One region of the Sphingobacterium sp. SG20118 genome, then DNA from elsewhere that is predicted to be linked to it. Evidence: riboswitches for the same ligand, from Rfam matches in the RefSeq annotation. Region 1 holds a riboswitch; the other holds the start of a gene.
What was found. Region 1 has a riboswitch for thiamine pyrophosphate ahead of thiS (sulfur carrier protein ThiS). Riboswitches for the same ligand answer to the same signal wherever they lie in the genome.
Positions count from the first base shown of each region.

Region 2: another riboswitch for thiamine pyrophosphate. It lies ahead of ACFX5U_RS00570 (TonB-dependent receptor); the one in region 1 lies ahead of thiS (sulfur carrier protein ThiS).

Region 1 covers NZ_CP172826.1:1,067,623-1,073,017, reverse strand. Annotated here, with positions in the region: gene ACFX5U_RS04990 (Sb-PDE family phosphodiesterase) at 1-1,130, opposite strand, end outside; TPP riboswitch at 1,354-1,452, shown strand; gene thiS (sulfur carrier protein ThiS) at 1,518-1,724, shown strand; partial or broken gene ACFX5U_RS04980 (phosphomethylpyrimidine synthase ThiC) at 1,752-1,952, shown strand; partial or broken gene thiC (phosphomethylpyrimidine synthase ThiC) at 2,115-3,567, shown strand; gene ACFX5U_RS04970 (thiamine phosphate synthase) at 3,564-4,160, shown strand; gene ACFX5U_RS04965 (bifunctional hydroxymethylpyrimidine kinase/phosphomethylpyrimidine kinase) at 4,127-4,873, shown strand; gene thiE (thiamine phosphate synthase) at 4,863-5,395, shown strand, end outside.
Region 2 covers NZ_CP172826.1:114,761-120,155, reverse strand. Annotated here, with positions in the region: gene ACFX5U_RS00585 (oligosaccharide flippase family protein) at 1-1,041, opposite strand, end outside; gene ACFX5U_RS00580 (acylphosphatase) at 1,053-1,334, opposite strand; gene ACFX5U_RS00575 (amidohydrolase family protein) at 1,369-2,538, opposite strand; TPP riboswitch at 3,143-3,267, shown strand; gene ACFX5U_RS00570 (TonB-dependent receptor) at 3,327-5,395, shown strand, end outside.

The sequences.
Region 1 (5,395 bases):
TTAATTTGAAGATGCTTATCACTTCGAACATATGTTGATACTACTTCATAAGTTAAAGCACTTTGACCAGCAGAAGCCGTCAAGACCTGTGTCGATTCAGGGTATAAAGTCAGTTTTTGCGTCGCATTACCATCCTTAAGCTCTAACTCAAAATATAAATCACTATTGTTTGTTAATTCATAATAATTTACATCACCTTTTTTCGCAGAAGCAGTCTTATGGTATGCAGGACTTAGAGAAACACATGCATGAAATAAATCGCGAACATGCTCTTCCTTACCAAAAAGATAATTGCTAGACCAAGCTATCGTACGACCTTGCTCCAAAGCCTCTCGGATAGATGCGGCAGAACGGTCTTTGGACATCACTAAAGTCATCGTACGGTGTACACCAGCTCGGGAGATATCATAATCATGCGCAATGAGATTGTGGACATCCGTATTTCCGATAACCGTAAGGTTACGGTCTAAAGCCCAGTCTAAAGCCTTTTTATGAAAACCAAAACCATTGACAACTTCAATACCATTTAACTTCTTTTCGGCATACATTTTCTCAACAAATGGAACCCAATCGTAAGAGCCTTTGATCGTAGTGGCCTTCCATCCTGGGTGATTCCAGAAAATAAATGCATTCTGATCTACAGCTGCCTGAATAGCCTTTTCATCCAAACTCGGCGAGTTGTCAACTACAAGGTTTTTATCATCTTGAATGAATAAAGCATTAAAATGTCCTGGAGGCGTACCTCGTGTGATTTCTGTACCCTTGATAAGTAAAATATTACTCTCGGCAGCTATATTTTTCGCCAATTCATAAGATCTCAAATTACCTGGTTTCACATCTTCTTTATGTGGTGTATACTCGACATGTTCGGTAAAAGAAATTGCATCCAGTCCTTCCTTCCAAGCTTCTTGCACACGAACATTAGGCCAAACATGTCCATCTGTAAAAACAGTATGCATATGAAAGTCACATTTTAACACTTGATAATTATTAACATTTGGAATATTAATAACTTCTCTTTTCTTAGGGTTTCTAAATTCATTTAACTGTACTACAGTATCGTCTTGTTGCGCGAATACCGACGAAGAAGCTACAGCTATCAAAGCAAATAAACTTGATTTCTTTTTCATTATAGGTAGATTTTAAAATTCCTCAAATGTAGACCTTCATTTTAACACACATATTAACAGGCTATTACTATTGTATTAACAAAGATTTGATTATCCCATTAATTGTTAATACAGATTTAATTTTCACTACATAATCAGGAACTCGGTTACTACCATATCCAAGATGAAAACGGTGATTACTTTTTCCTTCTTTTCGTTTATTAGAATATTTTCCCTAGTTTAGTGAAAACTTTAGGGGTGTCTGCAAGATTTGCAGGCTGAGATTTTACCCTTAGAACCTGATCCGGATCATACTGGCGTAGGGAAAAGTAAGATGTCTTCATTGTGCATATACCTGCATAACTGTGGCCATTCCTAAAGTTTTTTACATTAAAAAAATTAAAAGGAATGGAACTCACAATCAACCACCAACAACGTTTTTTCGCACAGCCTCCCTCCTCTTTGGAAGGATTGATGCTTTTGGAATTTCCAGAAAAAAGCAAGGGCATTGCTGTAGCCCTAAACAACCAAGTTATTCCTAAAAAAGCTTGGTCTACCACCCAACTAAAAAATCAAGACACAATTCTCATTATCACTGCAACACAAGGCGGATAAATACACTTATACCTAAAATATACCATTATGTTAGAACAGAACATTACCCAGACTCCTTTTCCAAATTCGAAAAAGGTCTATATCTCAGGACAACTTTTTCCAATTCGAGTTGCCATGCGTGAAATCACGTTAAGTCCAACCAAATTGAGCAAAGGTGGTGTAGAAATCAATCCACCAGTCACTATTTATGATACATCAGGTCCTTATACAGATGATCATGCACAAATCGATATTCGAAAAGGGTTACCTCGAACGCGGGAAAATTGGATATTGGATAGAAATGATGTTCAGATTTTACCCCAGATCAGTTCGGACTACGGTAAAGAAAGATTAGCAGATATCGAATTGGATCAACTTCGTTTTGAATACAGCCATAAACCTAAAAAAGCATTGGATGGCAAAAATGTTAGCCAATTGCATTATGCCAGAAAGGGAATCATAACGCCCGAAATGGAGTATGTAGCCATCCGTGAAAACCAGCGTATTGAACAGATACAGGCTGCAACAAAAGGTATGGAACATCAACATGCTGGACACAGTTTTGGAGCTCGTACACCAAAAAAATCTATTACACCAGAGTTTGTCCGTGAGGAAATTGCGGCTGGTAGAGCCATCATCCCAAATAACATCAACCACCCAGAAAGTGAACCGATGATCATCGGACGAAATTTCTTGGTTAAAATCAATGCCAATATTGGCAATAGCGCAGTTACTTCCAGTATTGAAGAAGAGGTAGACAAAGCGGTATGGGCTTGTCGTTGGGGTGCTGATACGATTATGGACCTTTCAACGGGTAAAAATATTCATGAAACACGTGAATGGATTATCCGCAATTCGCCAGTTCCAATCGGAACAGTTTCCCATCTATCAAGCTTTAGAAAAAGTAAAAGGTGTAGCGGAAGATCTTACTTGGGAAATATTTAGGGATACCTTAATCGAACAGGCCGAACAAGGAGTCTCCTACTTCACCATACATGCGGGTGTTCTTTTACGTTATATCCATTTAACAGCACAGCGTGTTACCGGCATTGTATCTCGTGGGGGTTCTATCATGGCAAAATGGTGTTTGTTTCATCATAAAGAAAATTTCCTATACACTCATTTTGAAGACATCTGTCAGATTATGAAACAGTACGATGTTGCTTTTTCGTTAGGTGATGGACTTCGCCCGGGCTCTATTGCCGATGCCAATGATGCTGCACAATTTGCTGAATTGGAGACTTTAGGTGAATTAACGAAAATTGCTTGGAAACATGATGTACAGGTCATGATTGAAGGACCTGGCCACGTACCGATGCATATGATCAAGGAGAATATGGACAAACAACTGGAAGTATGTGATGAGGCTCCATTCTATACATTAGGTCCATTGACGACAGATATTGCTCCTGGTTATGACCATATCACATCGGCTATAGGTGCTGCTATGATCGGTTGGTTTGGTTGTGCCATGTTATGTTATGTGACTCCCAAAGAACACCTGGGTCTACCCAATAGAAAAGATGTGAAAGATGGTGTGATCACCTATAAATTGGCCGCGCATGCTGCCGATCTTGCTAAAGGCCATCCTGGTGCTCAATATCGTGACAATGCCTTGAGCAAAGCAAGATTTGAATTCCGTTGGGAAGACCAGTTCAATCTTTCTTTAGACCCAGATACCGCACGAGAATTTCATGATGAGACACTACCTGCAGATGGCGCTAAAGTAGCACACTTCTGTTCCATGTGCGGTCCTAAATTCTGCTCTATGAAGATTACGCAAGAGATTCGTGATGCTGCCGAACAAGGAATGATGGACATGTCCAAAGAATTTATAGAACAAGGTAAAGAATTGTATTTATGATCATTGTGATCACTGCAGAACAGCATGTATATCATGAATCGTACTGGATAAATCTGATGTTTGAGGCCGGATTGAAATTATTGCACATCAGAAAATATGCCTTCTCGGATAAGGAAATGTCCCTATTTGTACAGGAAATTGCTCTTCCTTACCGAAATCGCCTTGTCTTGCATAGTCATCATCATCTTGCTGAAGACTTGGGGATAAACAGGCTACATTTCAACGAAAATGATCGAAAGTCAAATAAACAGGACCAATACGATCAGGATATCATCCGGTCGACATCTGTTCATAGCATCGACGATTTCAATACGCTGGATAGCCAGTGGTCTTATGCTCTGTTCAGTCCTATGTTTTCAAGTATTTCGAAGCCTAATCATGGAAAAACTGATTCAGTGAAGCACGAACTGGCGTCTCGAAACAACCTGCAAGTCCAATTAATTGGACTTGCAGGTATCCATGCCGAAAACATGGGGACACTATATGAGGCTGGCGTAGATGGTGTGGCGCTACTGGGTACAATCTGGAAAAATGAACAACCTTTAATCAGTTTAAAAAAATGCCTACAGAAAGACCTTACGTACTCAGCATAGCTGGATTTGATCCCTGCGGAGGTGCAGGGGTACTTGCAGATAGCAAAACAATGGAACAGCTACATGTTCAGGGTATGGCTGTATTAACTGCCAATACCTTACAATCTGCTGATAAACTTTTCCAATTGGAATGGTTTGCGCTGCATGATATATTATTTGCTATCGAAACACTTCTTGTCAAATATCCGATAACAGTAGTTAAGATCGGCATTATACCCAATCCATCATTTTTGGTAAAAATAGTATACGCCATCCGAAAGCATTGTAAAGATGCGTTTATCATTTGGGATCCTGTCATCAGCAGTACTTCTGGTTTTAATTTTTTCAATCTACAGCCCTGTACTGGTTTTCCAGCTATCCTGAATCAACTCCAATTGATAACGCCCAACCAGTTTGAATATGAATATTTTCAGGAAAATGGGCTACTCGACTTCATTCAAACGACGCAAGTTGCCATCTTGCAAAAAGGAGGACATCAACGCGAGTTTAAAGGAACAGATATCTTACATACACAAAACCAACAATTTCACTTGCCTCCATCGGGAACACAGGTTTGGGAGAAGCATGGTTCTGGATGTGTATTGTCGTCTGCAATCGCAGCTTATATAGCCTTAGGTCATGATTTAAGGACAGCGTGCCGCTTGGGGAAAATTTATGTCGAACAATTTTTAAATAGTCATGACAGCTTACTCGGTCAACACCATGTTCAGTAAAATTCAATATATATCGCAAGGGAAAACCGCCATAGAGCAGGAAAAAAACATTAACAACGTGCTCAAGTATGGTGCCGATTGGATTCAACTTCGTTGGAAACAAGGCGATGAAGTACAATTATTAGCCTTAGCAATTCGGGTGCAAAAAAAATGCATACAGTACGGTGCTACCCTAATCATCAATGATCATATTGGCATTGCCAAAACGATTGATGCTGACGGCGTCCATTTGGGGTTAACGGATACAAGCATACAGAAAGCTCGGGAATTGCTTGGCCCAGACAAAATTATCGGTGGTACAGCCAATAACTTGACTGACGTAAAACAACGCATCGTAGAAAATTGCGATTATATCGGTCTTGGGCCATTGCGCTTCACGACAACCAAAGAAAAACTAAGTCCAATTTTAGGCCTTAATGGATACCAACAGATCATGCAACAATTAAAAAATGAGGTCATTACCTACCCGCCTATTTATGCCATAGGTGGTATCTCGCAAGAGGATATTATACAACTACAGGA
Region 2 (5,395 bases), 950 kb from region 1:
TCCTTGGATAAAATACTTCAACCAGTCGATATTGACTGATAGCCCAATCATAACAATCATCATAGCTATCACAAAATACTCCATAATTACTGCATAAACCTGTCTCGAATTTTCATTTTTTGAATAGGAAAAGAAGAAAGGTTCAGCTCCTAAGCGAAATGCTTGGACGAAAATGCTTAAAAAAACAGCGATTTTAGCAATAGCCCCATATATTCCAACATCTCGATCAGCAATATCTTTAGGCAAAAGCTCAGGCATCATTATCTTATCCAAATTCTCATTGATGATATAAGATATATTTGCAATTAAAATCGGAAAACTATACCGAAACATATCCCCTAGCAAGACTTTATCAACCTTAAAACTGAAGGTTCTTATCTCCGGTAATAACATCAATAAGGTCAATGTACTGGCAACAAAATTTGATATAAAAACATATCCCAACCACGAATCAACATACCAAGATGAAAAGTAAGAGGAAATAGCCGGAAAATGTTTAAGTAAATAAGGAATGAATACAATGAAGGTTAGATTTAACACGACAAAAGTGATGATATTTACAAGCTTCAATACACCATAGCGCATTGGTCGTCCATTAGCACGAACCTTTGCAAAAGGAACTACCGCCAATGCATCCACCACTAACGTTAAACCTACAAAATAAACATAGCTCTTATATTCGCGTATAGAGTCAATATTTTCTTTGGCAAACCAAATGGCAATATCATGAGAAAAGAGAAGAATCGTTATCAGAAAAATTAGAGAAGTAAAAATAGTAACAACAAAACTATTATTGAAAACTTTTGATTTATCTTCATCTTTTACTTTCTGTAAATATCTAAAATAGGTTGTCTCCATGCCAAAGGCAAGGAAGGCATTGATCATCGCAGCCCAAGAATACATATTCGTAAAGATTCCATAGGTGGAAGCTTCAAATTTACGAACAAATATAGGCGTTAGAACAAAATTCAGCAATCTGGAAATAATGGTACTTAAACCATAAATCAGAGTTTGACCCGCAAATTTCTTAAAAACAGACAAGATGGTAGAATTTATTTAGATGATAATTTAAGCACTTCAAAATTCTTAAATCCCTTCCAATCTCCCTCTTCACATGTCACCTCTTCTACCTCTGCACGTTCAGGTCCCTCTTCACAGAATTCAACTAAGGAAGTCAATGCAAAATCATCACCTTCAGCCTCTACATAAACAGAACCATCGGCCACGTTTTTCACAAACCCCTTAACTCCCAATTGGTCCGCTACAGCTTTTGTAGAGAGTCTAAAGTAAACCCCCTGTACTTTTCCCTTGATAGAAATATTGAAATGTTTCATATCAACAAAAGTACAGAAGATTTTGAGTATTTTATTATGCTAATCGTTGTACAGAAACTTTATCCGTTAACCTAAAGTGTTCCATATTTTTCAATAACACCAAACCTGGTTTTTTACCTATTTCAATTGATCCAAATTGATCATCGATATTCAAAGCTTGCGCTCCGTTAATCGTGGCCCATTGAATCGTCTGCTGAAAATCTAAACTTTCAAAATGTTTATGCAAGACTTTAAGCTCATCTAAAATTGATAGCGAATCATTAGATGCTAAACTATCTGTACCTATTACAATTTTCTGATTATCATTCACAAAATTGAGCACTTTAGGTAATTGCCCCTCAATATATAGATTAGCTTTCGGGCAAAAACACCAAACAATATCACGTCCCATTCTATCTACAAAATCCAAATCCTTTAACGAAGTGTAAGTATTATGCACTAGAATCAACTTATTAGGATGAGGCAAATACGGTAAATAAGATTGTATTGAATTACGTGCCTGAGCCTTGAATAAATCAGGATTCTTACCTATTTTTTTAAAAAAATCTAAAAACTCACCCGTTTTATATCTAAATAATTTATTCTCTTCATCACTTTCTTGGTTATGAATACTAATAATATTGACATCAGGAACAGCTTTCTTAAATTTTTTAAGTAGAATCTTAGAGCAAGAGTATGGCGCATGAGGAGTAATTGACGAATGCGCAGGGTCAAATTCGTGTATCAAATCTTTTGCCTCTTGCAATTTGCCGTCAGCCTCGTCTGGTTCTACACCAAAAAATTCAACAAAAGTGTGGTATAGGATTTTACTAGATTCCTTAATCTTAGAAGTATTATCCGTATTTGCATGGTCAGCTACCGCTACGATACCATTGTTATACATTTGTTCATCCGCAGCAGCCATGGCCTTATCAATCACTTTCAGTGAAGAAGTTCGACTGGTCATAACACTAGTAAGAAAAGCTGGTAATCCAGTTTTTTGCGGAATCGCACCCTTCATGTGGGACAATTCTAAATGACAATGCGCATTGATAAATCCCGGAACAATAACTCCATCAAATTTTTCAATATGCTGGCCCTTCAATTCCATCGACTTACTCTCATAAATACCTAGAATTTCTCCATCATCATTTACTTTCACCACTCCATCTTTAATTGGCAAAGATGTAATTGGTAAGATATAGTTAGCGCTAAAATATTTCATTATCATAAAAACTTTAAGAATCACTTTACATTCAGGTTAATGTAAAGCAATTGTGATTAATAACGTTAAAATTCGTGCCAAAGTTTAGTAAAAAAATTATTACCATTAAAAAAATCAAACTTACATAAATAGTTTAATTATTTAATCATGATAAAAGTTAAAAAACAACTTACTTACATTAACCTAAACGAATTTCAAATGAATTTCAGGTTTAATATAAATTCTTTAATTGCTAAAAATAATCACAAACAGCTAAATAATTAAATTTTAGCATATTTATTGAAGATATGAAATAAGTTTAATTACGGCCAATTAATTATCAAAAAAAACACTTTCTACAGATATAATGTAAAATTTGTAGCTATTCACTGACGCAATGACAGTAAACTACTCCAATAGATGAATTTTGATTTAACAATTCAGAACTTTCACATTAGAAATTAAACATTCTTTTTAAGCTTAATCCCAAATGACTTAATAAGACGATACTAAATCTATATCATAATTTCTTATTTATATACGAATACCTAAAAACTCGCTCCCTCTCACTAATTCAGGAAATTACACTTAATCTTTTTAGTACTGATATTATTTGATAACTTCGCATATCAATAAGGGGTGCCTTGTTCTAAGAACACGAATAAAGGCTGAGAATATACCCAACAATACGGTTTGTATTGTGCACCTGATCCAGATAATGCTGGCGGAGGGAAAAGGTTAGTTAAATAAGTAAAAACTGTTGTAACCCCTTGCAATAGTTGTTTAACTCAAAATTCAATTAAAAAAACATGATTAAAAATTTAATCAACACAGTAGTATTTTTAGGTATAGCGCTATCCTCTTATGCGCAGAACAATCTTACTATCAAAGTATTAGACAATGTAACGAAAAAGACTTTGCAGGGTGCTAGTATCAACCTGATAAATAGTCAGATTAGAACTTCGATATCGGATCGAAATGGAATATCAAAATTTTCTGAGCTATCCAATGGAAAATATGACGTTGCTATATCCTATATAGGTTACAGCCCCGAAAAAAAACAATTCAATTTACTTGGCAATAAAACATTAGAAATTTACCTTAATCCTCATATGATAAAGACCGAGGAAATTATTGTACAAGCAACACGTGCCAAAAGCAATTCTTCTACAACCTATAAAAATCTGACCAAAGAAGACATTGCTAAAAACAATGTCGGACAAGACATTCCTTACCTGTTAGATCAGACACCCTCTGTAGTGATTGGATCCGATGCCGGAGCTGGTATCGGCTATACCAGTATGCGAATTCGTGGTTCTGACAATGCGCGCATAAACGTTACGCTAAATGGTATACCGCTCAATGATGCAGAAAGTATGGGTTCATTCTTCGTCAACCTTCCAGATTTTGCTTCTTCCACCGAAAGTATCCAAATACAAAGAGGTATAGGTACCTCTACAAATGGAGCCGGTTCATTTGGAGCTTCACTGAATATACAGTCCAATATATTGGATAAAGAGCCAAGCGTAGAATTCAACAACTCCTTTGGTTCTTATAACTCCTGGAAAAATACGTTAAAAATTGGTTCAGGGCTTTTGAACGATAAATTTGCATTCAATGTTCGACTTTCCCGTATATTAAGTGATGGGTATATTGACCGTGCATCGTCTAACCTAAAATCATTCTATGTCGATGGTGGCTATTATAGCGATAAGCATATTTTAAAGGCAATCGTGTTCTCAGGTAAAGAACAAACCTTTCAATCTTGGTATGGAACTCCCGAACCAAGACTTAAAAATGATGTAGAAGGAATGAAAGACTATGCCAGTAATGATGGCTATACTGCCGAGGAAACAGAAAATCTATTAAACTCGGGCCGAACTTATAACAAGTATTTATACAAAAATCAAACCGACAATTACACACAAACACACCATCAACTACATTACAGTAACTTTATTAATGAGAAGTTGACATTCAATGCTGCTTTGCATTACACCAGAGGAGCCGGTTATTATGAAGAGTTTCGCCCCGAGGAAAAATTATCCAAATACAATCTGCCTCCTGTCATTATAAGTGCAGATACCATATCCAAAACAGATTTAATAAGGAGAAGATGGTTAGATAATCATTTTTATGGGACAACCTTTTCATTCAACTACAATCCATCTGAATATTTAAAATTTACATGGGGAGGTGCTATAAATCAGTACAAAGGTGATCATTATGGTGAAGTCATCTGGGCCGAATATGCTTCGACCAGTAATTTAGGAGATAAATATTATTTAAATAATGCCAAAAAAAACGATGCCAGCACATTTTTAAAAGCAGACCTTACGTTAAATAACTGGCTATTATTTGCGGATATACAGTATCGAAATATTAGTTACACCATTAAAGGTGATGATGATAAAATCAAAGCAATGGATTTTCATAGAAAATTCAACTTTTTAAATCCAAAGTTGGGTTTCACTTACCTATTAAATGAGCATTCAAATTTATACGCTTCTTATGCCTATGCCAGTAAGGAACCTGTTCGTAATGATTTTATCGATCTATTAGGACACAACCCAAAGCCCGAGAAAATGCAAGATTTGGAGCTTGGCTATCGACTCAAAAATGATAAATTCAACTTGGGAACTAACTTTTACGGGATGTTCTACAAAGACCAGCTCATCCCTACAGGTGCCCTAAATGATGTAGGTTCAACACTAAGAATAAACATTCCTAATAGTTACCGTTTAGGTATAGAACTAGACGCTGCATGGAAAATTTCGAATAGATTTGGATGGAAAGCAACAGCAGCATTTAGCGAAAATAAAATAAAAAACTTTTCAGATGAAACAAGCGGTGAAATACTAAAACGAACAGATATTGC